DNA from 2 places in the Stenotrophomonas sp. T8 genome. Region 2 is predicted to be linked to the other one. Evidence: riboswitches for the same ligand, from Rfam matches in the RefSeq annotation. Region 2 holds a riboswitch; the other holds the start of a gene.
The links. A riboswitch is a leader RNA that binds a small molecule or an ion and turns the genes downstream of it on or off. The one in region 2 is predicted to bind thiamine pyrophosphate.
Positions count from the first base shown of each region.

Region 1 (15,652 bases), 1.0 Mb from region 2:
GGTGATGTGGCGCGCGCCGCAGCGCCGGGCCGTGCCCGGCGTTGCAGTGAGCGTTGTTCCCCGTGTCACCCTTCCGGGCGCATGCGTGCGCTGACCTGTGCGGTCAGCGACAGACTGGCCATCATCAGGCCCTCCATCACGCGGTCGCCCACGTACTCCTCGTCGGGACCGTTCTGGCGCACGCGCCCGGCAGCCAGCAGCATTTCCAGCGCCACGCGCAGGCCGGTCAATGCGCAATCCGCGTCGGCCAGCGCCATGCGGCGGCCGGGCATCTGATGACGTTCGGGCCAGGGTTGGCCGTCGGCGGCGGCGCCCTTGCCGATGCGGTCGAGGGTGGCGATGAAACCGAGAGGATCCTGCTGGTGCGGTGCTTCCGAAGGCGCGTCCGCGTTGGCGGGCACGTATTGCGTGCGTAGTCGGGAGGATTCGGGTGTGCTCATGGCAATGCTCCGTGCAGGACAGACGGCAGCCGCCACACAAAGGTGGCGGGCGGAGACGTGGCTCGAAAACCGGGCGCTTGTTGAAACCGGCAGGCACAGGGCCTCCACGCTCCGCCCGCCATAGCCGGCAGACGGATTGCCCGCCGGCGCCACGAGGGGTGACGCCGACGGGCAAGCGTTGTTAAACAAGCGCACGGGTTTTCGAAGCCCGGCCATCCTTTTTCGATGGCACGTCATCTGTACGCGTGCTGCTGCGCGGTGCCAATCAGAACGGTTGCATTCAACGCTTGATCAAAGACGCTTTTGGCATTTTTGCACGCTGTTAAGCTGTCGCAGACGCAGGCGCCGCAACGGCCGTAGCGGCATGGGGAATATGCGACATGGGTCGAAGTTGATGACGTGGCGTACGGGCACCCCACCAAGTCGATGACGACAGTGCGGGGCGAAGAACGCAATTCGACTCCCACACACTTTGATCTGTCAGTGCTCTTCGCATCTCTCGTACCAGGCTTGTGTACGGTTCACGATCCGCACCACGGACAGCATGACCGGTACCTCGATCAGCACACCCACCACGGTGGCCAGCGCCGCTCCCGAGTGCACGCCGAACAGTCCCACCGCTGTGGCCACAGCCAGTTCGAAGAAGTTGCTCGCACCAATCAGCGCTGACGGGCCGGCCACGCAATGCGCCACGCCCAGACGGCGGTTCAGAAGGTAGGCCAGGCCCGAAGTGAAATAGACCTGGATCAGGATCGGCACCGCAATCAGCGCGATCACCAGCGGTTGCTTCACGATCTGCTGGCCCTGGAACCCGAACAGCAGCACCAGCGTCAGCAGCAGCGCGGACAGGGACAGCGGGCCCAGCCGTCGAAGTGCGCGCTGCAGGCCCGCCTCGCCGCTGCGCGAAAGCATCCAGCGCCGCAGCAACGCGGCCACCAGCACGGGCACCACGATGTAGAGGCCAACCGACAACAGCAGCGTGTCCCAGGGCACAGTGATCGCCGACAGGCCCAGCAGCAGCGCAACCACCGGCGCATACGCGACCACCATGATCGCGTCGTTCAACGCCACCTGGCTCAGGGTGAAGTTGGCATCACCGCGGCACAGGTTGCTCCACACGAACACCATGGCGGTGCAGGGCGCGGCCGCCAGCAGGATCAAACCGGCGATGTAGCTGTCGATCTGTGCTGCGGGCAGCCAGTCCGCGAAGGCATGGCGCAGGAACAGCCAGCCCAGCAGCGCCATCGAGAACGGCTTCACGGCCCAGTTGATGAACAGTGTCACGCCGATGCCCTTCCAGTGCTGCTGCAACTGGCGCATCGCAGTGAAGTCGACCTTCAGCAGCATCGGGATGATCATCAGCCAGATCAGCACCGCAACCGGCAGGTTGACTTTGGCCACTTCGGCGGAGGCCAGCACCGCGAAGGCATCGGGCAGGACGTGGCCCAGCAGCGTGCCCATCGCAATGCACAGCACAACCCACAGCGTCAGGTGTCGCTCGAACAGGCTCATGGCAGTGGCACCGTCATTGTGCGCCGTCGGTCGGCAGCAGCTGGCCGATCCGGTCCAGCGCGTGCTGCAGCGCTTCGCGTTCGGACCACACCGATTCGGGCAGTGCGAGCAGCGCACGCAGGCGCGTTTTCACGATGGCATGGGCCAGTGCGAAGGCTGCGGCCTTGTCGGCATCGCTGCCTGCCACGGCGGCCGGATCAGGCAGGCCCCAGTGGCTGCGGATGAAGTCACCGAACACCACAGGGCAGGCTTCGGCAGCGGCCGCGTCACACACGGTGATCACCAGATCCATCGGGGCTGCATCCACGAACTCATCCCACGACTTGCTGCGCAGCCCTTCAACGGGCATTCCTTCGGCCTGCAGCTGGGCGAGCGCGAAGGGATTGATCTGGCCAGTGGGCTGGCTGCCCGCACTGAAAGCCCTGAAGCGATCGCCGCCCCAGGCGCGCAGGGTGGCTTCAGCCAGCACGCTGCGCGCGCTGTTGCCGGTGCAGAGGAACAAGACATTGCGGGTCATGTGGCTTCCGTGGTCAGTGAGTGGCTTGGACATGCACAGCGCGCTGGCCGGGCAGAGACGAGTGAACTCGGCAGAGCTGCGGATCGCCTCCGCTATCTGCGCGCGATCGCATCCGGCATAGCCGTGCCGCGCGAACCACGGGCCTGCCGACGTTGTCAGCAGCACCAGTTCCCTGACCTGCATGCGGCGGGCCATGTCCTCGGCCGCTGACAGCAACGCGCGCCCAAGGCCGGTACTGCGTCGGTCGTCGGACACCACCAGGGAGCGAAGCAGGGCCGACGCGCCGAAGATCTGCAATCCAACGGCACCCACGGGAACACCTTCGAGGTCTGCGAGGAGAAACGCCACCTCGCTGCTTTCCAGATCGGCCACGGGCAACTGCGCCCGCTGCAGAAGGTCGCGGATGGAGCACAGGTCGTCGCGCGTGCCTGCACGAATCACCGGGTCGGGTTTCATCTCAGCACCTGCATGCCGGTTCGCTCACCGCGCACCGCTCATCCGGGGAGCCCGCGCAGCAGTTGTGCGTCAGGTACTGGACCAAGCCGTTCATCGCATCGAAGTTGGCGCGGTAGCAGACGTGGCGGCCTTGGCTTTCGCTCTCCACCAGCCCGGCCTGCACCAGCTCCTTCAGGTGGAAGCTGAGCGTGGCGGGAGGCACCTGCAGGGCCGTGGCGATGTCGCCCGCCATGCGCCCTGCCGGGCCCGCCTCCACCAGCAGTCGGAAGGCAGCCAGGCGGGTGGCATGGCCGAGGGCGGTCAGGGCGGTGATTGCATTCGATGTTTCCATATTTCTAGAATAGTCGAATGAATGAGCCAATCACAAGCCTGGACCTGCCCAACCTGGCGGAATCGTCATTGCCCCAGCCCAATCATCACCAGCTCGCCGCGGCAGATCTGGGGCCGCCACGCATTCTCCTGCTCTACGGCTCGCTGCGGCCCCAGTCGTTCAGCCGCAAGCTTGCGCTGGAAGCCGAGCGGCTGCTGCGCCACCTGGGGTGCGAAACCCGGGTGTTCGATCCGCATGCGCTGCCGATGCTGGACAGCGTGGACAGGAATCACCCCGAAGTGCAGCGACTGCGCGAATGGTCACAGTGGTCGGAAGGGCAGGTCTGGGTCAGCCCCGAGCGGCATGGCACGGTCACCGGCGTGTTCAAGAACCAGATCGACTGGTTGCCGCTGGAAGATGGCAGCGTGCGGCCCACGCAGGGCAGGACGCTGGCGGTGATGCAGGTGAGCGGCGGCTCGCAGTCGTTCAATACCGTCAACACGTTGCGCGTGCTCGGCCGCTGGATGCGCATGCTGACCATCCCCAACCAGTCGTCGGTGGCCAAGGCCTGGCAGGAATTCGATGACGACGGCCGGATGAAACCCTCGCCGTACTACGATCGGGTGGTGGACGTGATGGAGGAACTGGTGAAGTTCACGCTGCTGACGCGGGGCCGGTCGGACTACCTGGTGGACCGCTACAGCGAGCGGAAGGGCGACGCGCACGCCGCGGCATTGGCGCGGGCTGCAGGGGCTACGGCTTCCTGAGTTCCAGCACGCGCGCTACCTGCTCGCGCGCTGCGCGCCCTTGCTGTTCTCGTCCTTTGCATCGCCACGGCTCTGCGCGAACGCCGGGAAGGTCTTCGCGATCGAATCCTTGTCCGGCAGGATGTAGAACACGCCGCCCTTCTCGAACGTGGAGTGCACGATCTGCTCGTAGAACGCCGGCGAGACGTTGATGCACCCGTGGGTGACGCGGTTGTCGTCCGGCGTCGGCGTCGCCAGTCGTTCGGCGCGCTTTTCCTTCGGGGTGCCCGGCGGCAGCGGATGCATCGACACGGCGGAATCATAGTCCACCCACAGCACGCGCCCGGCATCGTCGGAGGGGCCATAGGCGCCGATGAAGCGGCCCGCAGGCGTGGTGCGGTCGTGGCCGGGAATCGCGCTCAGGGCAAGCTTGGCGACGCCGGGTGCGGAATGATCGCCGATGGCCGAACCGAACAGCGCCGGCGCGGCGCCGCGCAGCTTGCCGTCGCCGCCGAAGACCAGGACCTGCGCGGCGGCCTTGTCCATGATCGCGAACGGATAACCCTGATTGTCCTTGCTGGCGACCACCCAGCCGGCCAGCTCGATCACTGTTTCGGAGACGCTCTGGTCGGGCGGAAGTTCATCAACGGCGGCCGCCGGTGCTGCGGGTGCGTCCTTGTCCCTGGCGTTGGCTACGCCGCTGCATGCAACGGCCAGTGCCATGGCCAGAGCGGCATGGAAGGCGCGGCGTGCAGGGGAGGAGGAGGTACGAATGGGAAGGCTCCTGGCAATGCAATCCTGGTGGAAGGAGGCCAGTGGCCGGCGAGGGCCACTGGTTCCCGATACAGAGGTGGATCAATTCAAACGGTGAGGGAGCGATCAGCCGCGCGGCTTGCGTCCGACGGGTGCCCTTTCAAGCTGCTGCACGCGGCCTTCGATCTGGTCCAGGCGCTGGTTGGCCTGCTGTGCCGACTGGTTGGCGGACTCGGCACTCTGTGCAGCGCCCTGCACCTTTACATCGAGCTGATCGAGGCGCGAGTTGATGGTTGCGAACTCGTCCTTGTAGGTGGCACAAGCGCCAAGGCTCACGGTGGCGATGAGCGCTACAGCAAGTGCGCGGGCCGTCTTCATGTGTTGCGGGTTCAGGTTCATTGCACTCCCTCCTTCGTCTGGGGAAGCTGGAATATAGCGGCGTTTGTTCCCCACGCTGACAAGCGCTTTCAGCTGAAGTTGGAAGACGTGGAAGGGTTGTGAAATATGTTCATCAGCAAAGCTTAACGAGTGAGATCAGGCGAGCTGATGTGCACAGAGGCGATGGCCTTGCGGTTGCTCGAATCGCCCAATTCATCAGCCTGAAGACGGCTTCATTCCTACCCGTTTTCCACTGGCCCACACGCCGGGCGCCATTCACTTGCGGCGAACAACGCCGGCGCACTTTCCGGACGCACCGTAAGCAGCGTGGCGACGGCACCAGCTTTGTCATCGGCGCGGGCAACGTAGTCAGCGGCAATGCGGTAGCCGATCCAGTAGCCAAGATCGCCGCGGCGCGTTTCGTCGCCCGCTCCGTTGTAGAGCCATTGCGACAGATCAGTACCAGCGCTGTCCCGGGCGAACTGGCGTTCCAGGGCGCATTCGCGGCCCTGCGTCCAACGACGCAGATGCGCGTTGGCCGGTTGCCCCGAGATCAGTTCGCCCACGTACTCGGCGCCGCCTTCAAGCAACGTCTGATAGAGCAGGGTGGGCTGCGCGACATCGACGCTCGCACCGGGCTGCTGCACGTGCACGTACTCATGGGCGATCAGGTGCACGAATCGATCGCCGATGTCGGGCTGCATCCAGTCGGCGTGGCACAGTGCCTCCAGTCCGATCACCACGCCGTCGGGCGTGGTGACACCGCCGCTGTTTCCCCGACCCACCAGCACGGTGACCGGCGGAAAACGTGCGGAGGGAAACAGCGTGCCCAACCGATCGAGTGCCTTGGCAACCCGCTCGCGGATCTCCGGCAGTGCCGTCGCACAGGTACGGGCTTTGGCAAACAGCGCAGGTCTGCGCTGGATCGCATCTGCAAGACGATCCATCGAGCCGATACGGCTGTCAGTGAAGCTGCGTAGTGCATCCGTACCCGCATGCAGATAGCCGCGCTGCAGATCGTCGGCATTCGGCTTCCCTCCGCTTGCATCCAGCACGCTGAAGAAGCGCGTGACATCGTCGGTCTGAATCACGATGCGCCCGGAAGGGCGGGTACGGTCGGCTGCGTTGGCTACCTGCAGCATCATCGGCAGGGCGAAGAGCAGCAAAGCCCGCACTGTGCGCCGGGCATGAAGCGGAAACAGCAGTGACGCGACTGATGCGTGCGGCATGAGGAGTTCCCTGAACGCCAGCCTTATTTATACACCAGTCAGTTCAATATTCAGGGTCGATTAGACCCCCTAACGGATAATTCACACCTGTCGACCGCCTCCTCTCTCTCCCCCTCCCGGGAGGCGGCCGACGAAACCAAAATAATTAAAGGTGTGTCCCGATGAACAAGAATTCGCTGCTCGCCCTGGGCCTTCTGGCTGCCCTGCCGTTCGCTGCATCGGCAACCGATGGCCTGTCGTACAACTACGTTGAAGGCGGCTACGTGAACACCGATGCCAAGGGCGGCGACGCCGATGGCTGGAAGGTGAAGGGTTCCGTGGCGGTGCACCCGAACTTCCACATCTTCGGCGACTACAGCGCGCAGGAGACCGACACGTTCAAGAATGACGTCGACCAGTGGCGCATCGGTGCCGGCTACAACTACGGCATCGCACCGAACACCGACCTGGTGGCCCGTGTCGCGTACCAGAAGTTCGACATGAAGCACGGCCTGGACTTCAACGGCTACTCCACCGAAGTCGGCGTGCGCACCGCGTTCAACCCGTACGTGGAAGGCTACGTGATGGCCGGCTACGAGGACTACACCAAGAAGCACGGCATCAACCCGGACGGCGAGTTCTACGGCCGCGTCGGCGCCACCGCCAAGTTCAACCAGAACTGGGGCCTGAGTGGCGAAGTGAAGCTGGCCAAGGCCGGCGACCGCGAGTGGTTCGTGGGCCCGCGCTTCACCTGGTAACAAGCGCCCGTCGTTGGAGCGTGTTGTGCTGGCGTGTGACTCTCTCTCTCCCACACGCCAACCGAAGCCCGGCCTCGCGCCGGGCTTCTTCTTTTGTGTGCGTCCGGAGAGTGCAGGGCCGCAGCAGTTCCATGTAGCGCGGGAATGCACGGTGCTGCTCGCAGGACGGAACGAGAAACGCTCCGTCGCCGGTCAGGCGGTTCCGCTATGATCCCGGCACGTCGCCATTGACGATGCACCCGCCTCAAGCCAGCAGGAACTGCCGTGAATTCCCAGCCCGCACCGATCACCGCCCTCAACCACACGCTCGACAACGAGCCGCAGCAGATCACCGCACCGCTTACCCATTCGGCGGCGTTTCTGGTGCTGAAGGTGAAGGATGACGAGGCGTCGATCGCCAAGGCACGCGAGGTGCTGGCCAGCACCGATGACCTGATCAAGAACACCGCCATCCGCGAGATCGAGCGCACCTTCACCTGCAACGTGGCCATCGGCCATCGCGTGTGGCAGCCGCTGGTGGGCTCCACGCCGCCACGCGAGCTGAAGCCGTTCCGCGAGATCAAGGGCGCGACCCACACCGCTGTGGCCACGCCCGGTGACCTGCTGTACCACATCCGCGCACGTACCATGGACCTGATCGTGGCGTTCGAGCGCAACCTGCTGATGGCCTTCGGTGATGCGGTGGAAGCGGTCGATGACGTGGCCGGCTTCCGCTACTTCGATGGCCGCGATCTGCTGGACTTCGTCGACGGCACCGCCAACCCGGAAGGACTGTCGCTGCCGGAAGCCACCATTGTTGGCGATGAAGACCCGGAGCATGCCGGCGGCAGCTACGTGGTGGTGCAGAAGTACCTGCACAACCTCGATGCCTGGCGCGCGCAGAAGACCGAGGCGCAGGAGGCGATCATCGGCCGCACCAAGCACGACAACATCGAGCTGGATGATGCGCCGGCCGATGCGCAGAAATCGCACAAGACGCTGTGCACCATCGAAGACGCCGACGGCGAGCACGAAATCCTGCGCGACAACATGCCGTTCGCCAACCCGGGGCGCGGCGAGTACGGCACCTACTTCATCGGCTACACGCGCCGCCTGTGGGTGATCGAGAAGATGCTCGAGCGCATGTTCATCGGCAATCCTGCGCCGCTGCACGACCGCATCCTCGACTTCTCCACCGCCACCACCGGCGTGACCTTCTTCGCGCCCTCGCGCAAGGTGCTGGCCGACCTGGGCGAGTGATCGCGCCGGGCCATCACGGCCCGCCATCTGCCTGTCATCTATGGCGCCGACCATGGCGCGCTGGATGGGAGCGCAGGAGGCAGGCGATGGCCATGGCAGGGAACAGGACCGGCATCCGCCGCTGGTGGCGGCGTCTGGCTGCGGTGTTCGGCACACTGGCACTGGGGAGTGCCGCGGCGTCCGCACACGAAGCCCCTGCGCACTGGATGGCCTACGCCGCCGCCGTGGGTGGCCAGCTGCAGCAGCGCCTGCAGCAGGAACAGGACCCGCAGGCGCAGCGCGTGGTGGAGTGGCTGCGTGCACACCCGGATACACCCACGCCGCTGCCGGTGAGCCTGTGGATTGCGGCGGACGGCCGCATCTCGAAGCTGGAGTTCGACAGCCTGGGTGACCGCGAGGTGGATGCGGACCTGCGCGTGACGTTGCAGGCCGCGCCGTTGCAGGCGGCTCCGCCGGCCGACATGCGCCAACCGCTGCGATTGGGTCTGGTGCTTGACCGGTAGATCCACGCCATGCGTGGATGGGCCTACCGGTGACCCTTCAGCCACGCATGGCGTGGCTCTACTGTGGATGGCCAGCGCACAGCCCGGCCATCCGCATCAACGAACCGGCGCCACCTGCGGTTCGCGCGCGGCCGCGCTCCATGCGCGCAGGCCGAACACGGCCAGGCCGAGGAAGAACACGTACAGCGCGGCAGTCACATGCAGCGACTTGAACAGGTACGCACCCACATAGACCACGTCCACCGCGATCCACACCCACCAGCAGGCCACATGGCGGCGTGCCTGCCACCACTGGCCGACCAGGCTCAGTGCGGTCAGCATCGCGTCCAGCCACGGCAGCGCGGCATCGGTGAAGGTGTGCATGGCCGCACCCAGCGCCACGCCACCGCACAGGCCGAAGGCCAGGTCGCGCAGCAGCTTGCCTCGCGCCAGTGGCACGATGCGGATGCTGCCCTCATCGGCGGCGTGCTGGCGCCAGTTGAGCCAGCCGTAGACCAGGAAGCCACCGAAGGCGACCTGCAGCAGCGTGTCCGAGTACAGCTTGGCCTCGGCGAACACCAGGCCATAAAGCGTGACCGACAGCAGGCCCACCGGCCATGCAGACAACCGGCGCCGTGCCATCAGCCAGACGCCGAGCACGCTGCACAGCGCGGCGGTCCACTCGAGCACGACGCCGTTCACAGCGCGAACGTCACCGACAGGCGCGCCTGTCGCGGTGCGCCGGGGAACAGGTAGTAGTCACCGCCGCTGCTGCCGGTGTCACGCCAGTAGAAGCGGTTGAACACGTTGTCCACCGACAGGTTCCAGGTCACCGCACGCTCGTGCAGCCGGTGCTGGAAACGCAGGCCGGCATCGAACACCGAGTAGTCCGGCGCGCGCACGGCGCCGTCGGCGCGCGCCACGTTGGCACCCGCATAGCGCCAGCCGCCAGTGACATCCAGGCCCTGCACGAACGGCAGTGCATAGGCCACGTGCACGCTGGCACGCACCTTCGGCACGTTCACCAGCTGATGGCCTTCATAGGTGGGCGTGCCGGTATCGCGCGCGCGCGCCTGCAGCACGCTGGCGCTGGCCACGATCTGCAGTGCATCGGTCAGCTGGCCGTTGGCGGTCAGCTCCAGGCCGGTGTGGGTCTGCGTGCCTTCCTCGACGAAGGTGTAACCCACATCGCTGTTGTCGGGCTTGGCGTACTGGTACGGCTGCGAAATGCGGAACACCGCCGCACCCAGGGTCAGCGCTTCGACCGGCACGTACTTCACGCCCACTTCCAGCTGGCGCGACTGTACCGACGGCAGGAAGGTGTCGGCGTTGCTGGTCCAGAACGGCGCTTCCTGGCCCAGCGAAATGCCGCGCACGTAACTGGCGTAGGCGTTGAGCTGGTCGGTGGCTTTCCACACCACCGCAGTCTGTGGCAGGAAGCGCGACAGGCGGCTGTGCCGCTGCGGGATGCCGCGCTTGTCGTAGGCGCGCTCGTCCAGGCGGACGAAGCGGCCACCGGCCAGCCACTGCCAGTCGTCACCGAAGCTGATCCGGTCCAGCGCGAAGAACGCGGTCTGGCGACTGTCCAGGCGCCGTGCGGAGGGGCCCGGCATCTTCGGCGACGGCGCGAACACCGGCACCGGTGCCTCGTGGATGTTGCTGGTGCCGACGTACTCGTTGACGCTCGGGCGCCTGTCCACGGTGCGGCGGAAGTAGTCGGCACCGACGGTCAGCTGGTGGCCGATGCTGCCGGTCTCGAAGCGGCCACGCAGTTCGGCACGGGCCTGCTGGTTCTGGCGGGTGTCGTCCGGGCTGCGGTAGTCGTAGATGTCATAGTCGCCGTTGGGCGCGAAGTAGTTGCCCGGCACGCTGCCATCGGCACATTGCGCGGCGTAGTAGCAGCCGTAGGCGAAGGCGACGTTGTCGTCGATCACCGAGCGGCTGTGGCCGACCGAGACGCGCGACTGCCAGGCCTCATTGAAGTCGTAGGTGTGCAGCGCGGTGATGTTGGTGCTGGCGATATCCACCGGGCGCTGCCACGGCTGGTAGCCGAGCAGATGCTCGCGGTCGACACCGCGCGGCAGGTCACGCGCGCCCAGCAGCTGGTAGCCGGACACCGAGCGCTGCGCGCTGGTCTGGTAGTTGGCATCCACTTCCAGCTTGCCGCGCTCGCCGATCAGCCAGTCGGCGGCCAGCGAGTAGAAGTTGCGGCGGCCATCGGCATGCTCGACGTAGGAATTGCTGGAATCCCATGCGGCATTCAGGCGCAGGCCGAAGCGCGGGGTGATCCAGTGGCCGACATCGATGGCGACGTAGCGCGAGCCTTCCGAATCGGTGCCGAGCGTGGCGGTGCGCACTTCGGCCGGGCGCTTGCCGATGTAGTTGATGATGCCGCCCGGCGCCATCACCCCTGCCGCCAGGCCGGCTTCACCCTTGAGGATCTCCACCGACTGCACGTTCTCCAGCGCCAGGCGCTGTTCGCCGGCGATGGACAGGCCGTTGAAGCGGTAGCCGGTGGCGGCGTCCAGGGCGAAGCCGCGGATGGCGATGTTCTGGTAGTAGCCCACCGGCGCGTAGGCATCACCCAGCGAGGCATCATTGCTGGCCAGCTCGGACAGCGAACGTAGCTGGCGGCGGTCGAGATAGTCGCGCTCGAGCACGTTCACCGAAGCCGGCGTGTCCTTCCAAGAACCGCCACCGAAGGCGTTCACGCGCGAGGTATCGGCCTTCGGCTTGCCGGCCTGCACGCGCACCGCCGCCAGTTCGGTCGGCGAGCGCTCGGCGCCGGTGGCAGCCGCATCAGGGGATGCCTCGGCCTCGCTGGCGTGCAGCGGCAGCGCAGCGCAGAGGGCGAGGGAGAGCAGGGTGGGGCGCAGGCAGCGGTTCATTCGGTTCGTCTTCGGACAACAAGGGAGACGAAGCGACGGCGCGCAGGTGCACTGACCCATGACGGGGGTGTGGCTGCGGCTCAAAGCTCCCTACGCCGGTGCAAACCGGATCAGGTTCCAAGGGACTCTCTCAGCCTGGCAGATCCAGGCACCCCCGCTTCAGGTGACCATTTCACTACAAATGGTACGGATTTGCGAGCGCCACCCAGGGTCAGATCCCTTTCCTGCGGAAAGGGATCTGACTCCAACGCTGCGTCAACCGGATCACGCGGCGGCGTGCAGGGCCTGCAGCAGTGCCTGCCCCGGGGCGGCATGGAACCACGCCGGATGGCCAAGCATGAAGGGCTGCCACGCCACGTCGGCATTGGCGGTCGAGCCGGTGACGCCCTCGAAATACTCCACTTCGGACAGTGCGAAGTCGAAATGCACCATCGGCAGCAGGTCGGCCAGCAGGTGCACGCGTGCCGCCGACAACGGCAGCACCTCGCGGTAGCCATCGAGCAACGCCAGCGCGATATCGACGCGCACGGCCTCCATGCCGCGCGCCAGCTCCAGCCATGCCACGGCGTTGCGCTCGATGGCGGTGGCCAGGTCGAACAGTGCGCTGGTGGGCGAGGCCAGGCCGAAATCCAGCACGGTGCTGACCTGCCCGTCGCGCCACAGCAGGTTGGAGACATGCCAGTCGTTGTGCGCCCACAGCCGTGGTTCGTCGCGCAGGCGCTCGGCCAGGCCCGTGTGCCACGGCAGCACGTCGTGCTGCAGCTGCGCTTCCCACGGAATGCGCTCGAGATAGCGGGCCAGGCCGGGGCGCTCGTGCAGCCCTGCCTTGATTGCCGCCACCGGATCGTCGGCGCGGATCAGATCATCGCGCGCGACCAGCAGATGGGTGCTGCGCTGGGGCGCGCGGTAGCCGTCGGCAGCACGGTGCAGCTGGGCCAGCATGCGTCCGGCTTCACGGGCCTGCGCGACGTCGGTCAGCAGCGACCACGACACCGCGTCGCGGTACAGGTCGTCGCCTACGCCGACGTCGTGCAGTTCAAACGTCCATTCGCCGTGTTCGACCGCGGTGTGACCATCGGTCGCTGCCAGCACCTGTGCCACCGGCACGCCAGCAGCGTCGAGATGGGCGATGAAGCGGTGTTCTTCTTCCAGGCAGGCCGCGTTGCGCACGCTGTGGTGATGGCGCTTGATGAACACCGCGCCGCGCGTGCCATCGACGATGGCGGCAGCCGACAACGGCCGCGGGCTGTGCCAGCGCGGTTGGCTGCCGCTGTGCAGCTGCGGATAGCACTGCCGCAACCACGCGATGTCCGCCGCGCTGATCGGTGGCCAGTCGGCAGCGACCTCGTCGTTGTTGAGGCCCTGCACGCGGTGGGAGGAAGACGTCATGCCGCAGCCCGAGAGGGGAAAGTCACATCCAAGGCTGCGCATTCAACGCCATGCGCGCGGCCAACGCAAACGGGCGGGTCATCGACCCGCCCGTCCCTGCCATCGGCAGGGTAACGCCACCGTGCCGCTTACCAGCCGCGATGGCGACCGCGGTCGTGGTAGTAGCGGTTGTCGTAGTAACGCTCGCGCTGCCAGCGGCGGTCGTCGCCACGGTTGTAGTAGCCGCTGCGGTAGTAGCCACGATCGTATCGGCGGTCGTAGCGGTTGTCGTAGTAGCGATTGTCGTAATAGCGACGGTCGCGGCGGTCGGAGGTGGTCAGATTGCCGATTGCGCCACCGGCCACGGCACCGCCGACGGTGGCCGCAGGGTCGCCGTTGGAGAGCAGGTTGCCGGCCACGCCACCGACCACGGCGCCGACCAGGGTGCGCTTGTCCTTCCTCGACATCGCGCTGGCATCGCTGGCCACGGCGACACCGGCAACCAGTGCCAGGGCCATCGCCAGACCACGGAAGCTGAGTGTGGAAGTACTGAGCATGTTCGTTCTCCTGTGAGGTGCATGCCACGCTGGGCAGGGAGGGCGCGGGGCGCCCCGGCTGCCGTGATGTCCACGCTGGCGTTCCAACATTGCCGGAACATTGCCTGGTGCACCGAGCGGCTTGCGCATTCATCTAGCGGCAGGCGGCATGAAGCAAGGCTGAAAGCGGCTGCGGCCGCTCAGCTGGCGGAAAGGAAAAGGGCCGCGGAGGTGGCCCCTCCCTTCTCTGCCAAGGCGTTGGCATGTCCGACGCCCATCGCTTTCTGGGCCTGCCGCGCCTGCTCCTGCGGGGTCTCCTGCTGCGGCTGCAGCACGTCAGGCGCGCTCTGTACCGCACCGCTGCGAAGCGCCAGGCTCTGCCCGCTGGCGGCCCGCGCCTCCACGGTGACGCGGCTGGCGGCCGGACATGCGCCGGTCGATTCCTTCGACCTCGCATTGTTGCCGGTGCGATTATGTGAATCGCGTCTCATATTTTCCCGTCACGCAGATAGTCGAACAATTCGGCATCGCCCTTCAGCCCCAGCTTGAGCATCGCATCGCCCTTCTGCCGGCTGATGGTGCTGACGCTCTTGTGCAGCAGCAGCGAAATCTCCTTGACCGTCATGCCCGTGCCGAGCAAGCGCAGCACCTCCACCTCGCGCGGGGACAGCGGCTTGCCGTCGCCCTCGCGCATGCGCCAGCTGCCGGCCGCCTCCACCCGTTCGCGCAGGCTGCGGCTGATGTAGGGCTGGCCGCGGTAGACCGACTGGATGGCCTGTGGCAGTTCGTCCATCGACGAACTCTTGTCGACCAGGCCGAGCACGCCGCTGTCGAGCACCATGCGCAGGATCGCCAGGTTGCTGGAGACGCTGAGCATCAGCACGGGCAGGTCGGGATGGCGGCGGCGGATCATGCCGATCATGGCGAAGCCGTCGGCCTGCGGGCTGCCCGGCATGGAGTAGTCGGTGACCAGCAGGTCACAGGGCTGGCTGGCGAGCAGGGTCATCAGCGCCTGCGCGCTGTCGGCCTCGCCGACCACGCGGCCGACGCCGCTCGACTCGATGACGGCGCGGGTACCGATACGGACCACGGGGTGATCGTCTGCGATGATGATGCGCAAGCTCATGCTCTAGTATGGCCATCGGGCACGCCGGACCGCGACCATCGCGGTCCCTGGCAGGATTCTAGGAGATCGACGCAGATGCGTAGGTGGGCTGTTCGCGGGCTGCTCCTGCTGCTGGCGGTGCTGGCGCTGCCCGTGGCCCAGGCACAGCCGGCCCCTGGCCTGCTGCCGCTCAGCCCGTTGCAGCGCGAATACCTGGTGGCGCATCCGACCATCGTTGTCGGGCAGTATGACAGCGGCTGGCCGCCCTTCGAGTCCCTCCGTGATGGCGAGCAGGTCGGGCTGGGACCGGACTACCTGTCGCATCTTGCTCGCCAGCTCGGTGTGAAGGTCGAGGCGCGCCGCTATCCGGACTGGACATCCGTGCTGGATGCGGCATGTCGTGGCGAGATCGACGTGGTGATGAATGTCGGCCTCAGTGCTGACCGCACCCGCTGCATGGTCTATACCGCCGCCTACAGTGAGGCGCCGCTCGCACTGGTGGGCCGGCCCGATGACCTGCGTGCCTCCGACATGCCGGATCTGGATGGGCTGAGGGTGGTGATCGAACAGGACTTCCTGACCGGTCCGCAGGTGCGCGCCCGATTCCCGCGTGCCCGCCAGCTTGTCGCAAACGACACGTTGAGCGCATTGCAGATGGTCAGAGACGACAAAGCGGACGTCTACATCGGCAATGCCTTCGTCGCCACCGAGCTGATTGCCAGCCGGCGCCTGCAGGGCGTGGCGCTGTTGCGGCCAAGCGACCTGCCCCCTGAACGGTTGCACTTCGGCATTCCCAACAGCAAGCAACCCCTGGCCGAAGCCCTGGACCTGGCGCTGGCCGCGACCAGCCAGGCCCAGCGCGATGCCCTCGCACAACGCTGGTTGTCACCGCCGCACTGGTCGGCATCGGCGCAGCTGGCGCTGAGCCAGGCCGAGAAGCGTGTGCTGGAGCAGCC
Region 1 covers NZ_CP195329.1:4,259,772-4,275,423, forward strand. Annotated here, with positions in the region: gene ACSDHM_RS19630 (Ivy family c-type lysozyme inhibitor) at 1-5, shown strand, start outside; gene ACSDHM_RS19635 (hypothetical protein) at 66-440, opposite strand; gene arsB (ACR3 family arsenite efflux transporter) at 921-1,952, opposite strand; gene ACSDHM_RS19645 (arsenate reductase ArsC) at 1,966-2,469, opposite strand; partial or broken gene arsN2 (arsenic resistance N-acetyltransferase ArsN2) at 2,506-2,925, opposite strand; gene ACSDHM_RS19655 (ArsR/SmtB family transcription factor) at 2,927-3,256, opposite strand; gene arsH (arsenical resistance protein ArsH) at 3,274-4,002, shown strand; gene ACSDHM_RS19665 (hypothetical protein) at 4,018-4,704, opposite strand; gene ACSDHM_RS19670 (hypothetical protein) at 4,861-5,133, opposite strand; gene ACSDHM_RS19675 (DUF2268 domain-containing putative Zn-dependent protease) at 5,352-6,341, opposite strand; gene ACSDHM_RS19680 (OmpO family porin) at 6,503-7,078, shown strand; gene ACSDHM_RS19685 (Dyp-type peroxidase) at 7,343-8,317, shown strand; gene ACSDHM_RS19690 (hypothetical protein) at 8,404-8,820, shown strand; gene pnuC (nicotinamide riboside transporter PnuC) at 8,917-9,489, opposite strand; gene ACSDHM_RS19700 (TonB-dependent receptor) at 9,498-11,687, opposite strand; TPP riboswitch at 11,758-11,853, opposite strand; gene ACSDHM_RS19705 (phosphotransferase enzyme family protein) at 11,952-13,076, opposite strand; gene ACSDHM_RS19710 (glycine zipper 2TM domain-containing protein) at 13,205-13,612, opposite strand; gene ACSDHM_RS19715 (hypothetical protein) at 13,792-14,082, opposite strand; gene ACSDHM_RS19720 (response regulator transcription factor) at 14,079-14,717, opposite strand; gene ACSDHM_RS19725 (ATP-binding protein) at 14,793-15,652, shown strand, end outside.
Region 1: it holds a riboswitch for thiamine pyrophosphate, as region 2 does, so the genes downstream of both, ACSDHM_RS19700 (TonB-dependent receptor) here and thiC (phosphomethylpyrimidine synthase ThiC) in region 2, are expected to answer to the same signal.

Region 2 (15,652 bases):
CAGCGGGGTGCCGAAGGAGTTGGACTGGAACGGGTAGCCGGCGATCTGCTGGAACGTCTGGCGCTCGTTGTAGAGCACGTCGGTGTTCAGGCTGATCGAATCGGTGAAGTCGTACGTGCCGTTGATGTAGACCGACTTGCGCTTCACACCGGTCAGCAGGGTCATCTGCTCGTTGGAGTTGGCGAATTCGTCCGGCGTAATGACATGGTAGTCATTCGGGTTCTTCGGGTTGCCGCCGGCGTTCAGGGTCTTCCAGACAGCCTGCTTGGAGTCGCCGCAGTTGACCTGGGTCGGGTTGCACCAGCTGCCGTTCTGGCTGATCGGGCTCCAGGTGGCCGAGGTCGAGTTCGGACCCAGCGAGCCGTCGCGGCTGTACCAGCGGTCCTTGGCCCACACCGGATCCTGCTTCGAGTACTCGGCCGACAGGGTCAGGCTGCCGCGTTCGCCGCGGGCACCGAGGGTCATCGAATAGGTTTCGGTGTCGCCGTCGCCCTTGCCGTACTGGCCGACGTAGACGTTGGCTTCGCCGCCGTCGAAGTTCTTGCGGGTGATCACGTTGACCACGCCGGCGATGGCGTCAGAGCCGTAGATCGACGAGGCGCCGTCCTTCAGGATTTCGATGCGCTCAACGGCCGACATCGGGATCTGGCTCAGATCCTGGTAGCCCGCAGTGGTTGCGCCCAGACGCTTGCCGTTCATCAGCACCAGGGTGCGCTGGGCGCCCAGGTTGCGGATGTCGACGTAGTAGCCGCCCACGTTCTCGCCCGAAGCCAGCGACTCCGAACGCGAGATGGCCGGGGAGCCGGCCGAGGTCAGGTTGTTCAGCACGTCGGCGACGCTCGAGAAGCCCTGCTTTTCCAGGGATTCGCGGGTCATCGTCAGGATCGGCTGCTGGGTTTCCACCGAGGCGCCGCGGATGCGCGAGCCGGTGACCGAAATGCGGTCCAGGTCGGTGGTGCCCTTTGCTTCCTGCGCCGAAGCAAAGGCCGGCGCCAGCGCCAGCGCAATGCCGGCCGGCAGCAAGCCGAACCGCACTGCGGGATTACGAACGTTCATCTATCTCTCCAAGGTACGTGTTAGCAGCGTGTTAAAACACCCCAGCACGTTACGATTGCGTTGCAGCGCTGTATTTGCGCGAACCAACCGGAGACTTTGCGGATTGTGGCGGGAGCAAGCCGCCGTTCTCCCTGAAGCGCGATGCGGACTGGCCGTAGCGGGCGCGGAACGCACGCGCGAAGCTGCAGCAGTTGTCGAAACCGCTGGCGGCAGCGACCTCGCCCACCATCATGTCGGTGTCGCGCAGCAGATCAGCGGCGCGTTCGAGGCGCAGTCGTGCCGAAAGCGACTGCGGGCTTTCCTCGTACAGGCTCTGGAAGGTCTTGGACAGGTACCAGCTGGAGAAGTTGGTCAGCTCGGCCAGTTCGCCGATGCGCACCACCCGGTGGCTGTTGCCTTCCAGATAGAGGCGCGCGCGCTGCATGCGGCCGAACACCTGGCGCTTGCGGCTGCGCGAGCGGCCCGGGCAGCGCTGCACGTTGTCGGCCAGGCCACGCTGCAGGCCCGCGAGGTGCAGCAGCAGCGGGCGCAGGGCCTGCGCCGGCTGGCCGCTGGCCAGCGCATCGCGCCACAGGCGCAGCGCCACGCGGGCATCAGTACGGTTCATCCGGCCACGACCTGCATACAGGCCGCAGTCGGCCATCTCGGTCAGCACGCGAAGCGCTTCGATGTTCAGGTTCAGGCCGACGCACAACCCGTTGCGACCGGCCTGCACCAGCGGCCGCGATTCCTTCTCGAAGGCGATCCACTCGCCCTGGCGCAGGCGGAAGCGCCCTTCCTTGGCCTCGACCCACGAGCTGCCACGCACCTGCATCCAGACAGTGAAGCTGGAGCCGGCGGTCTGCAGGCTGCCCAGCCGGGCCACGCCCAGGCAGGTCGGTGCGACGTCGTCGAGCGACCGGTCCAGGGAAACAGTTTGGCCGCGATCGGCCAGCGAGAGTTGACGCATGGGGGCACCACGGATTTGCCTAGTACAGGACTCCGTTTTGCCAAATCAGGCGGCACCGCGTCAGGAAGGTCCGACGAGATCGCCACGAATTCGCGACGAGATCCCGACGAAGAAATTACGAAGGCCCATTTCCCTTGAACAACAACAACTTGGAGAATGCGGGGAACAGTGCAGGCGGGCGTTCGGGCAACCGCATCACGCCGATGTCAGCGCCATCGCTGACCGCCATCGCCACGAACAGGTCCTTTCCGTCGGCGCTGGCACTGAGCCCGTTGCCGGCGCTGAGCCGTTCTGCGTCCAGGCAGCGTTCCGCCTCCTCGCGGCCGGGCTGGATGCGCACGAAGGTGGTGCCACACGTGGTCGAGGTACCGAGGTAGCCGATGCCGTTGTTGCCGGTCACGGTCCAGGCCCGGTATCGCCAGCGGCTGGGCCGGTCATCGCTGATCTGCTGCACACTGGCCGGGGACAACGCGGCATCCGCCGACCACAGGCCTCCGGCGGCCAAGCGGGTGAACAACACGCGGCCACTGCTCCGGTCAAAGCGCGCCTGCGACACCCCATCGATGCTGGCCAAGCGGCGCCAGGGCTGGACGCTGCGATCGAACAGGCTCAACCGCGTGCGCTGGTCGGCATCGCGCTCGACCACAAACAGCTGCTGCGGCGAGGCGCCATACAGTGCCTGCAACGGCTGTTCGGCCGGAACCGGCAAGGGTTGCAGGCGTTCATCGCGTGGCGCGATTTCATAGAGCACCGTGCGCCCATGCGCATCGCGGCCAACCACGAGCAACTGCCGGCTGTCGGCCGACCAGTCCGGCGCCTGCCGCGCCTCCGGCCGCAGCCCTTCGATGGGACGCAGCGAATCCGGTCGCTGCATGTCCGCCCACCACAGGGCGAAGCTGCCGGAACGATCGGAGGTGAAGACCAGCTGGCGGCCATCAGGCGCTGCCATCGGCTGCCCATCGCGGCCACTGGAGGCGAACAGGCGCTCGGGCGTGCCGCTGCCCTGCATCGGCACCTTGAACACGCCGAACTGCGCGCGCCGGTGGACGAACGCCAGCATGCCACCGCGTCGCGACACCGCTGGCCACTGCGCATCATCCAGGCCGGCATCGCGCAACGTGTGCCGCTCGACGTCCAGGTAATAGAGCCGCGCCTCGCTATCGACACGGCGGCCGAACACGATGGTTCGGCCATCGTCCAGCCAGGCCCAGCCGCGCAGCTCTGCCGCTTCATCGGTCAACTGCTCGGGCGTACCGCCCGCGGCTGGCACCCGCCACAGATCACCCAGCTGCGGGTTGCGCACGAACACCAGCCATTGCCCATCAGGCGAATAACGCGGTGCGTAGTCGAAGTCATCCTGATCGACGCTGTAGGCCAGCGCGCGCCACTGGCCACTGGCCAGGTCCAGCACGCGGATGCCACGGTGCGCGTAGCGACCGACCATGCTGCCGAACACCAGGCCACGCCCATCCGGCGTCCAGTCGAAGCTGAGCAGCTCCGTGCCATCGCAGCGTGTGGCCTGGCGCAGCGCGCCACCGGTGGCGCTGGCGATCAGTACCTGGCACCCGCCGTCGGCGGAGAATCGCGCGAAGGCGATTTCGCGGCCATCCGGCGACCAGTTCGGGAAGCGATCGACGGCACCGGCTGGTGGCGCCAGCAACTGGCGCGCCGGCGCGTTGCCGGAGGTCTGCAGCTTGATCGCGCCACCGCCGTTGCCATCCTCGTTGGCGCCCTCATAGGCCACCAGCGAACCGTCCGGTGACAGCGTGGGATAGGTTTCAAAGCCGCTGGTCGCGGTGATCAACCGATACGGCCGCTGCGGGCTGCCGATCACCCGCGTACCGTTCTCCACGGCAGCCTCCACCGGCGAACTGCCGGCCGGTGCACGGCGCAGCAGCAGCGTGGTCAACACCAGCAGCGTGGCCAGCATCAACACGCCCAGCGCCAGCAGCACGCGCCGACGGATATGGCGCCAGCGGCGGCGCGCTGCCTGTGGATGCGCAGGCAACGCAGCAGTGGTCACCGGCTGCGCGGTCATGCCTTCGTCGTCGCGGACGCCTGCGGCCACGGGCTCGGCATCGTCCAGCACCTGCACCGGGACCAGAAGCCGATAGCCTGTCTTGGCGATGGTTTCGATGTAGGCCTGGCCGTTGTCGTCGTCGTTGCTGAACGCCTTGCGCAGCTGGGTGACGGCCTGGGTCAGCACATCGTTGGTCGGCAGCGTGTCCGGCCATACCTCGGCGAACAACTCGTCGCGGGTGACAACGCGGCCCGGCTGCCGCAGCAGCACGCGCAGCACGCCCAGCGCCTTCGGCGTCAGCCGGCGCGGGCGACGCGCACCGACGACCTCGACTTCGCGCGAGGACAGAGTGACGGTGCACTCTCCTATCCGTATCCGATCGGATACCGGGGGCTGGATTTCGCTGCTGTTCATTTTCTGCTACACAGTAGAGACAGGTCCCGGGCAGTGTTTGCCTTCGATACCGCCCCGTCCTGGGAACAGCGAAAAGCCAGACTCCGCACAAAGCATCGGCGCATACCGCAAAAACAATCGAGCGCGCGAATACTAGCCTATGCAAGTTACCTCGCCTATCGCGTGGTCGACATCAGGCTCTCTCTCGCCGACGCATTCACATAATTTGCGACATCATTCGCGCCCTTTCGGGCGCGAAATTTTTATCTGGCGTTCATTTTCACATGCGCCGCAACATGGTCAATCCGACCAGCCGCGAAACCACCAAAGCCACGTACATCACGCCGGAAAACTGCTCCAGCATGACCAGTGCGCGTGCCTGTGGATGCAACGGCACGACGTCACTCAAGCCGACGCCAGACAGCAAGCTGAAGCTGAGATAAAGCAGCTCCATCCAACTGCGCTGCGCGCCTCCGCCGGTGCCCTGGAAGCTGCCCGGGTACCACTGCTGGCATACCGCGAATGCGAACGCAAATGCCCATGCAAGCAAGGTGAATGTCGCGCCTGCGGCGAACAGTTCGTCGCGGGTGACCTTGTGGTCCTGGAGCATGTAGGCGATCAGCGCGCCGGCCGTGTAGAAGTACAGCAGGCTCTCCAGCAACTGCGCGGTGGTCAGCAATGCGCTGCGGTCGAGCAATGCACCGGCCAGCGAGAACACCACCGACGGGAGGGCCAGCACCAGTGCCAGCCAGGTGCCCAGCGGGCTGCGCTGCACCACCCACAGCGCCAGGCCCAGTACCGCCATGCCGAACATGCCCAGCGCCGCGCGGCCGGCAGCGGTGTCATCCAGCGCGGGGTACAGCAGCACCGCGATCAACTGGGCACCCAGCAGCCAGGCCGAAGGATGACGGCGGGCGATGGCCAGCCAACGGGTGGTCATGGCAACAGGCATGGTGTCCTTTCCCCAGGGTGATGCGCGGAGCATAGCCGGGAGAGGCGCGATGAGCGGTGGTGCCGGCCGCTGGCCAGCACGCTTCCCGGCCCCCGCACAACCGGCTGCCGGCCAGCGGCCGGCACCCGGCTACTCGTCATCCCTGGTGGTAGACCTCTGCGCCAGCCGCGCGGAACTCCTCCGACTTCTCCTTCATGCCGGCCTCGGCGTAGTCACGCACATCCTGGGTGATCTTCATCGAACAGAAGTGCGGGCCGCACATCGAGCAGAAGTGGGCCAGCTTGTGCGCATCCTTCGGCAGCGTCTCGTCATGGAACTCCTTGGCCTTCTCCGGATCCAGCCCGAGATGGAACTGGTCCTCCCAGCGGAACTCGAAACGCGCCTTGCTCAGCGCGTTGTCACGCACCTGCGCACCCGGGTGGCCCTTGGCCAGGTCGGCCGCGTGCGCGGCAATACGGTAAGCCATGATGCCGTCGCGCACGTCCTGGCGGTTAGGCAGGCCGAGGTGCTCCTTCGGCGTCACGTAGCAGAGCATGGCCGTGCCGAACCAGCCGATCATCGCCGCGCCGATCGCGCTGGTGATGTGGTCGTAGCCCGGTGCGATATCGGTGGTCAACGGCCCCAGCGTATAGAACGGCGCCTCGCCGCACTCACGCAGCTGCTTGTCCATGTTCTCCTTGATCAGCTGCATCGGCACGTGGCCGGGGCCCTCGATCATGGTCTGCACGTCGTGCTTCCAGGCAATCTTCGTCAGCTCGCCCAGCGTTTCCAACTCACCGAACTGCGCGGCGTCGTTGGCATCGGCGATGCAACCCGGGCGCAGGCCATCGCCCAGCGAGAAGGTCACGTCGTAGGCCTTCATGATTTCGCAGATCTCTTCGAAATGCGTGTAGAGGAAATTCTCCTTGTGATGCGCCAGGCACCACTTGGCCATGATCGAGCCCCCGCGGCTGACGATGCCGGTCACCCGCTTGGCGGTGAGCGGCACGTAGCGCAGCAGTACGCCGGCGTGGATGGTGAAGTAGTCCACGCCCTGCTCGGCCTGCTCGATCAGGGTGTCGCGGAAGATTTCCCAGGTCAGTGCCTCGGCGCGGCCATCAACCTTTTCCAGCGCCTGGTAGATCGGCACGGTACCAATGGCCACCGGCGAGTTGCGGATGATCCATTCACGGGTCTCATGGATGTGCTTGCCGGTGGACAGATCCATCACCGTGTCGCCGCCCCAACGGATCGCCCACACCAGCTTTTCCACTTCCTCGGCGATGCCGGAAGATACGGCGCTGTTGCCGATGTTGGCGTTGATCTTGGTAAGGAAGTTGCGGCCGATGATCATCGGCTCGCTTTCCGGATGGTTGATGTTGTTGGGCAGCACCGCGCGGCCGCGCGCGATTTCATCCCGCACGAACTCCGGGGTGATGATCTTCTGGATCGAGGCGCCGAACGCCTCGCCCGGATGCTGCTGCAGCAGGCCCGCATCGCGGATCGCTTCCAGCCGCTGGTTCTCGCGGATGGCAACGAACTCCATTTCCGGGGTGATGATGCCGCGGCGCGCGTAGTGCATCTGGGTGACGTTCGCGCCTGCCCGTGCACGACGCGGCAGGCTGCGCGCGGGGAAGCGCACGGCATCAAGCTTCGGGTCATGCTCGCGATCACGCCCGAACGACGAACTCAGGCCTTCGAGCTGCTCGGTATCGCCACGTTCCTCCACCCAGCCGCGACGCAGTGCCGGCAGGCCGGCGGACAGATCGATACGCACGCCCGGATCGGTGTAGGGGCCGGACGTGTCGTAGACCGTGACCGGTGCATTCTCTTCGCCGCCGAACAGCGTCGGGGTGCGGGTCAACGCGATCTCCCGCATCGGCACCTGCAGATCCGGGCGCGAACCGGGCACGTGGATCTTGCGTGAGCCGGGAATGGGCCGGGTCACGGATTCGGAGAGTTGCTGGGCCTGTTGCTGCAGGGCGGAGAGCTGTGCGTTCATCGGGCATCGTCCAGGAAGGTCAGGGACGAAGCGGCGGCGCACTGCGACCGCGCCCGGACGGTCCTTGGGCGGAGTCCGGGAATGGCTGCATTGCAAAGCTTCCCTACGCCGGTATGAGCCGGATCAGGTTCCAAGGGACTGTCTCAACCGTGGCCACATGGCCGCGGTACCCCCGCTTCTTGGCGTGCATTAGAGCATAGACCGCCCGCCTCCGGAGTTGCCCCCAATCGCCGTTCGTTAACGGAATCATGACGTCCCGTTCAGTAACGTGCACGCGCATCGTGTCGCTGCGACCGGTGCTTCCCTTGCCGCCCCTGCGGCCCCTGCCCGGTTCCGCTGTATACCGCCGGCCCTTCGCTGCAAGCTCTGCTCGCTCCCCTCAATCCCTTGATCGGAGAAGCTCCTTCATGGTGTTTCGTGTTTCCATCGCACTGGTTCTGATGCTGGTGCTGCTTGCCGGTATTGCACCCGGCCCCTTCAATACCGTGGTGCAGAGCATCCTCGGCGAGCTCATCCGCGGCATCGGCTGGCTGTACCTGCTGGTCGTGTTCCTGGCCCTGGTATTCCTGATGTACCTGGCCTTCGGTCGCTTCGGCAACCTGCGCATCGGCGGCGAAGACGCCGAGCCGGAGTTCTCGCGGGCCAGCTGGATGTCGATGCTGTTCGCCGCCGGCATGGGCATCGGCCTGGTGTTCTGGGGCGCCGCCGAGCCCATTTCGCACTTCAGCAAGCCACCGGAAGGGCTTGCTCCGCAAAGCCTGGACGCGGCACGCGCCTCGATGCGCTATGCATTCTTCCACTGGGGCCTGCACCCGTGGGCCATCTACGCGCTGATCGGGCTGGCAATGGCCTGGTTCCAGTTCAACCGCAACGGCCGTGGCCTGGTCAGCGACATGCTGCAGCCGATCATCGGCCGCCACCATCGCGGCTGGATCGGTCGGGTGGTCAACATCGCTGCAGTGGTCGCCACCGCGATCGGTGTCGCGACGACGCTGGGCTTCGGCACCATCCAGATCGCCGCCGGCATCGAGCGCGTGTTCGGCGTGCAGGCTACCGTCCCAGTGCAGATGACCATCATTGCCGTCGCCTTCGTGCTGTATATGGCGTCCACCGCCAGTGGCGTGGAGCGGGGTGTGAAGTGGCTGTCCAATTTCAACCTGGCGTTGGCTGCCCTGCTGGCAGCCATCCTGCTCGTGCTGGGGCCGACCGGCTTCATCTTCGATACATTCACCACCACGCTGGGCTCCTACCTCAACCAGCTGGTGACAATGAGCCTGCGCATGTCACCGTTCTCCGGCAGCACCTGGGTGGCGGACTGGACAATCTTCTACTGGGCCTGGTGGATCTCGTGGGCACCGTTCGTGGGCTCATTCATCGCACGCATCTCGCGCGGCCGCAGCGTGCGCGAGTTCGTGATTGGCGTAGTGCTCGCGCCGACGCTGCTGGGCTTCTTCTGGTTCGCGGTGTTCGGCGGCACCGCGCTGTGGGCACAGATCTTCGGCCATGCCGACCTGGTGCAGGCGCTGGGCAATGGCTACGAGACGGTGCTGTTCACGCTGTTCGACAGCATGCCGCTGCCGTTGCTGCTGTCGTGCATCGCACTGGTACTGCTGATGATCTTCTTCGTAACTTCGGCCGACTCGGCGGTACTGGTTCTGGCCAGCATGTCCACTGACGAAGCAGGCGATCCTCCGTTGAAGCGCAAGCTGGCCTGGGGCATCGCGGTGGCGTTGATCGCAGCGGCGTTGCTGCTGGCCGGTGGCCTGGATGCACTGCAGGGCATGATCACGATTGCGGCGTTGCCATTCGCGCTGCTGATGGTGCTGGTGATGGTGTCGCTGTACCGCGTGCTCGACCAGGAGTACACGCGTGAGCGACGGCAGGCGCAGCGCCAGCGGCACATGATCGATGCGTGGATCGCACGCGAGATGGCGGCGCAGGAGGAGACGCAGGCCGAGGCCGCACGCGCGCACGATCAGGATTGAGGGTGTTTTGCAGCCTGCGGCTGCACCGCTTTTTCAAGCAAGTGCAAGTGCAAGTGCAGAAGCCAAGGCGGCTCTGGGCTTCTGCTTGCTTGACGGGGAGGGGGCAGATGGCGGGACACGCCGCAAGTACGTCCCTGTAGGCTCGGCCACGGCATCCATGCCGTGGACGGTCCCGCCATCTGCCCCCTCCCCGCCTCCGACGATCTCCCAGTGACGGCAGTAGATCCACGCCATGCGTGGATCAGGTGTATCGGAAAACAAGAAGGGGTCGGATCCGTTTTCCTTCGGAAAACGGATCCGACCCCAACCCACAGCGCGCGGCTGTTGCTGTTGCCTTTGCTCTTGATCTTCTTCCTTCTCTTCCGTGGCTGACGCGCACGGAAATTTTCGGGGGGCGTGCGGGTGGGAGTGGCGGGGGTATCCGCGCCATGGATGGCGCGGCTAAGCCTACAAGGACGTATTTACGGCGTCCCCCGACACTCCCACCCGCACGCCCCAGCGCATGAACCTGCTCCAGCGCTCAGCCGCGAGGGGGCTCAGCCCGGTGGCCGGTAAACCTCAGTACCCCGCCGCCTGCCCATCCTTTCGGCTCTCCGAAGCCCCGTAGTAAACCCCGGTCTCGGGATCGCGCATGATCGCCTGGTAACCGCCATACGGCCCATCTGCGAACACGATGCGATGCCCCTTGCGCATCAGCGCACGCACTGTTTCATATGGGAAGCCGGTTTCCAGATTCACTTCACCACCGTCGGTCATCGCCGTGGCCTGGCCGGTCGGCTCGGTCGAGCCTTCATGCTGGATGCGCGGTGCGTCACCGGCTTCCTGCAGGTTCATGCCGAAGTCCACCAGGTTCATCACGATCTGCGCATGGCCCTGCGGTTGCATCGCACCGCCCATCACGCCGAAGCTGGCATACGGCTTGCCACCCTTGGTGATGAACCCCGGAATGATCGTCTGGAAGGGGCGCTTGCCCGGTGCGTATCCGTTGGGATGGTTCTTCTGCAGCACGAACATCTCGCCGCGGTCCTGCAGGATGAAGCCCAACCCCGGCGGCGCCATGCCGCTGCCCATGCCGCGGTAATTGGACTGGATCAACGAGACCATCATGCCGTCGGCGTCGGCCACGGTCATGTAGATCGTGTCGCCTTCCTCCAGCTGCTTCGGTGTGCCTGGCTGCACTTCCTTCAAGGCCTTGTCCATCGAGATCAGCGCCCGGCGCTGCGCGGCGTACTCCTTGGAGATCAGCTTCTGCACCGGCGCCGGCTGGAATGCCATGTCGGCGTAGAAGCGCGCACGGTCGGCGAAGGCCAGCTTCTTCGCTTCGACGAACAGGTGCACGTGCTCGGGTGAGCCGAACGGGATCTTCGAGAAATCGTAGCCTTCCAGCACGTTGAGGATCTGAAGCGCAGCGATGCCCTGGCTGTTGGGTGGCAGCTCCCAGACGTCGTAGCCACGGTAGTTGCTGCTGACCGGCTCGACCCATTCACCGTGGTGCTCGGCCATGTCCTGGTAGCTCAGGTAGCCACCGTTGGCCTTGAAGTAGTCACCGATGGTGCGGGCGATCTCGCCCTTGTAGAAGGCGTCGCGCCCGCCGTCGGCGATCTTCTGCAGGGTGCTGGCCAGGTTCGGGTTCTTCCACATCTCGCCCTTGCGTGGAGCATGGCCGTTGATCGTGAACTGCTCCTTGAAGCCCGGGTACTGCGACAGCTTCGGCACCGAGCGATCCCAGTAGTAGGCAATCACCTCGGCCACCGGGTGCCCTTCGCGGGCGTAACGGATGGCCGGCGCCAGGTTGTCGGCCATCGGCTTGCGGCCGAAGCGATCGTGCAGGGCGAACCAGCCGTCGACCGCACCGGGCACAGACACCGGCAGCGGGCCGGTGGCCGGGATGTCCTTCAGGCCGCGGCGCTGGAACTCGGCCAGGGTGAGCGATTTCGGCGAGCGCCCCGAGCCGTTGTAGCCATAGAGCTTCTGCGTCTTCGGGTCCCAGACGATGGCGAACAGGTCGCCGCCGATGCCGTTGCCGGTGGGCTCCATCAGGCCCAGCGCTGCGTTGGCCGCGATGGCGGCATCCACCGCCGAGCCACCGCCCTTCATCACGTCCAGCGCGATCTGGGTGGCCAGCGGCTGCGAGGTGGCGGCCATCGCATGGGGGGCGATCACCTCCGAACGGGTCGCGAAGGTGTGGCCGGTGATGCGGTCGGCGGCGATGGACAGTGCAGGCACGGCAGCCAGCACGGCGGCGGCGAGCAGGGAGCGGGCAAGGCGTCGGGACACGGTCGGGTTCCGGTGGAAGGCTGATCGCCTGATCTTCGCCGCTGCGACCTTCCTACGGTATCGGGCAGAGGTCATGGACGTTGATCCTGGGTTAGATGCGGAGGAAGCCAGAAAGCCGCCGGATTCCGCGCAAAAACCGCTCTGAAAAGAGTGAATTCGGGTTCACTGAAACACTTTCAGCGGCAACCATCCTTGTGCCGCAAGCGATTTAGCTGGACTCACTGGAAACCGATAAAAAAACTGTCGTGAGGGTTGACACCGCCAAAACGCCTGTGTTTCTCTCGATCGCATGTTGCATCACAACACGCCACCGCGAACCCACATTGAAGCCGCCGCCATCGGCGCCGCCTCGCTGCGTTCGATTCTTGTGCTCGTACTTATTACCCAACCCACAGGTGCGGGACGAGCCAGCGTGTAAGCAACAGACACACCGGAACTCTTCAAAAACCCGCACCCGCCCCGGTGCGGGTTTTTTCATTTCAGAACCTGGTTTCAGACGCAACCACCATGACCAACGCTCATCGCACAACCCGGACCTGCAGCACCATGCCTCGTGGTGGCTGTGCCTGTGCGATGCGCGGCGCCCCCTCCACCGCTTTCCCCTGACCGGCCGGCACGTCACCTCGACGACCGGCCGTTCTTTTTTCTTCCCACCGCAAGGAACCTCCCCCATGAGCACCAACGACCTGCCCCAGACCAAGATCGCCGTCGTCGGCTACGGCAGCCAGGGCCGCGCCCACGCACTGAACCTGCGCGAATCCGGCTTCGACGTGGTGGTAGGCCTGCGTCCGGGCGGCCCGACCGAAGCCAAGGCCCAGGCCGATGGATTCACCGTGGTGGCGCCCGCCGATGCGGTGAAGGACGCCGACCTGGTCGCCGTGCTGACCCCGGACATGGTGCAGAAGAAGCTCTACAACGATGTGCTGGCGCCGAACATGAAGCAGGGGGCGTGCCTGCTGTTCGCCCACGGCCTGAACGTGCACTACGGCATGATCGAGCCGCGCGCCGATCTGGACGTCGTGCTGGTCGCGCCGAAGGGCCCGGGTGCGCTGGTGCGCCGTGAGTACGAGATCGGCCGTGGCGTGCCGTGCATCTGGGCGGTCTACCAGGACGTCAGCGGCAAGGCCGCGCAGCATGCCCAGGCCTATGCGGCCGGCCTCGGCGGTGCCCGCGCCAACCTGATCCAGACCACCTTCAAGGAAGAGACCGAGACCGATCTGTTCGGCGAGCAGGCGGTGCTGTGTGGTGGTGCGTCGGCGCTGGTGCAGGCCGGTTTCGAGACCCTGGTGGAAGCCGGCTACCAGCCGGAGATCGCCTACTACGAAGTACTGCACGAGCTGAAGCTGATCGTCGACCTGTTCTATGAAGGCGGCATCTCGCGCATGCTGGAATTCATCTCCGAGACCGCGCAGTACGGCGACTACGTCAGCGGCCCGCGCGTGATCGACGCCAGCACCAAGGCGCGCATGAAGGAAGTGCTGAAGGACATCCAGGACGGCACCTTCACCAAGAACTGGGTGGCCGAGTACGAAGCGGGCCTGCCGAACTACAACAGGTTCAAGCAGGCCGACCTGGAGCACCCGATCGAGAAGGTGGGCAAGGAACTGCGCGCCAAGATGGTCTGGTTGCAAGGACAGGCCGCGTAACCGCGCGGCCCTCCCCCACCCGCTTTGCAAGGTTCCCCCATGAACTCTTCCACACACCGCAGCGCGCCGCCCAACGGCGCGCGCTGGCTGACCCAGGCGCTGGAGGCCGAAGGCGTCCGCACGCTGTTCGGCTATCCCGGCGGCACCATCATGCCGTTCTACGACGCGCTGGTGGATTCGTCGCTGAAGCACATCCTGGTACGCCATGAGCAGGGCGCGGCGCTGGCCGCCAACGGTTTCGCCCGCGCCAGCAACCAGGTGGGCGTCTGCGTGGCCACCTCCGGCCCGGGCGCGTCGAACCTGGTCACCGGCATCGCCGATGCGATGCTGGATTCGGTACCGATGGTCTGCATCACCGGCCAGGTCGGCACGCCGCTGCTGGGCACCGACGCCTTCCAGGAACTGGATGTGTTCGGCCTGACGATGCCGATCGTCAAGCACAGCTGGCTGGTTCGCAGCGTCGATGACCTGCCGCGCGTGGTGGCCGATGCGTTCCGGATCGCCCGCGAAGGTCGCCCCGGCCCGGTGCTGATCGACCTGCCCAAGGACGTGCAGCTGGCCGACGCCAGCCATCTGCCGGCGCATGCGCCCAGCAGCGTCGAACCACCGCCGGCGCCGGCCGAGGCCGCCATTGCCGAGGCCATTGCCGCGCTGGCCGCGGCCGAGAAGCCGGTGGTCTACGCCGGCGGTGGCATCGCCCTGGGCGACGCCGTACAGGACCTGCGCGACTTCGTCGAGGCCAGTGCCATCCCCACCGTGATGACGCTGCGCGGCCTGGGTGCACTGCCGGCCAGCCATCCGCAGTCGCTGGGCATGCTGGGCATGCACGGCACCCGCGCGGCCAACATGGCGGTGCAGGAAAGCGACCTGCTGCTGGTGCTGGGCGCACGCTTCGACGACCGTGCCACCGGCAAGCTGGCGGAGTTCGCACCGTTCGCCCGTGTCGTCCACATCGATGCCGATGCGTACGAGATCTCCAAGCTGCGCAGTGCCGATGTCGCCGTGCCCGGCAATGTCGGCCATGCCATCCGCGCCCTGCGTGCGGCCTTCCCCTCGCCCAAGGCCCACCAGGAGGCGTGGCGCAAGCGCTGTGCGCAGCATCGCGATCGCTTCGCCGCGCGCTACGACGCACCGGGCCAGCACATCTACGCGCCGGCCCTGCTGAAGCGCCTGAGCGAGCTGGCCCCGGCCGATGCGGTGATCGCCTGCGACGTTGGCCAGCACCAGATGTGGGTGGCCCAGCACTGCCGCTTCAACCACCCGCGCAATCACCTGACCAGTGGCGCGCTGGGCACCATGGGCTTTGGCCTGCCGGCCGCGATGGGTGCGCAGTTCGCCTGCCCCGATCGCACCGTGGTGCTGGTGTCCGGCGACGGCAGCTTCATGATGAACGTGCAGGAGCTGGCCACCATTGCCCGCTGCCGCCTGCCGGTGAAGATCGTGCTGCTGGACAACAGTTCGCTGGGCATGGTGCGGCAGTGGCAGGAGCTGTTCTTCGCCGAGCGCTACAGCGAGATCGACCTGTCCGACAACCCGGACTTCGTGGCGCTGGCGCAGGTGTTCGGCATTTCCGCCACCCGCATCGACGCGCGGGATGACGTCGAGGGTGGCCTGGCCGCGCTGCTGGCCGAACCCGGCCCGGCACTGCTGCACGTGGCCATCGATGCACGCGCCAACGTATGGCCGCTGGTGCCACCGAACACCGCCAACAGCACGATGCTGGAAAGCAACCCCGCCCATGCCCGCCAGGAGATCCCCAATGCACTACCGGCTTGACCTGGTGCTGCACCCGGCCGAAGGCGCGCTGTTGCGCGTGATCGGCATGGCCGAGCGCCGTGGCTTCGCGCCGCGTGCGATCAGCGGTGCGCCGGTGGCCGCCGACGATGGCCGCTGGCACCTGCAGCTGGTGGTGGATGGCCAGCGCCCGGCGGAAACGCTGTGCCGGCAGATCGAGAAGATCTACGACTGCGTGTCCGTGCAGGTCACCGCCGTGGAAGGAGCATCCGTATGAACACCCGTACCGTAGTGACCACGGTGCCGGTACGGAGGCGTCTTCTTCGCCGCCCGTGCCCGCATGCGGCGGTCGCCTGCACCCCGCTGGTGGCCCATGCCGGCCGCTGATGCCAGCCAGGAAAGCGATGTCGGCGACGTAAGCGTCGCCGACGTACTGGCGGCGCAGGCCCGGCTGCGCCGCTTCCTGCCGCCTACCCCGCTGCACCATGCCGAGCGCTTCGGCACCTGGCTGAAGCTGGAGAACCTGCAGCGCACCGGGTCCTACAAGGTGCGCGGCGCGTTGAACGCGCTGCTGGCCGGCCGCGAGCGCGGCGATACCCGGCCGGTGATCTGCGCCTCGGCCGGCAACCATGCCCAGGGCGTGGCGTGGGCGGCCTACC
Region 2 covers NZ_CP195329.1:3,262,981-3,278,632, forward strand. Annotated here, with positions in the region: gene ACSDHM_RS15170 (TonB-dependent receptor) at 1-1,056, opposite strand, end outside; gene ACSDHM_RS15175 (helix-turn-helix transcriptional regulator) at 1,106-2,005, opposite strand; gene ACSDHM_RS15180 (winged helix-turn-helix domain-containing protein) at 2,121-4,439, opposite strand; gene ACSDHM_RS15185 (ion channel) at 4,699-5,370, opposite strand; gene thiC (phosphomethylpyrimidine synthase ThiC) at 5,507-7,351, opposite strand; TPP riboswitch at 7,434-7,535, opposite strand; gene ACSDHM_RS15195 (BCCT family transporter) at 7,759-9,336, shown strand; gene ggt (gamma-glutamyltransferase) at 9,895-11,613, opposite strand; gene ilvC (ketol-acid reductoisomerase) at 12,285-13,259, shown strand; gene ilvG (acetolactate synthase 2 catalytic subunit) at 13,299-15,035, shown strand; gene ACSDHM_RS15215 (ACT domain-containing protein) at 15,019-15,270, shown strand; gene ACSDHM_RS15220 (threonine dehydratase) at 15,367-15,652, shown strand, end outside.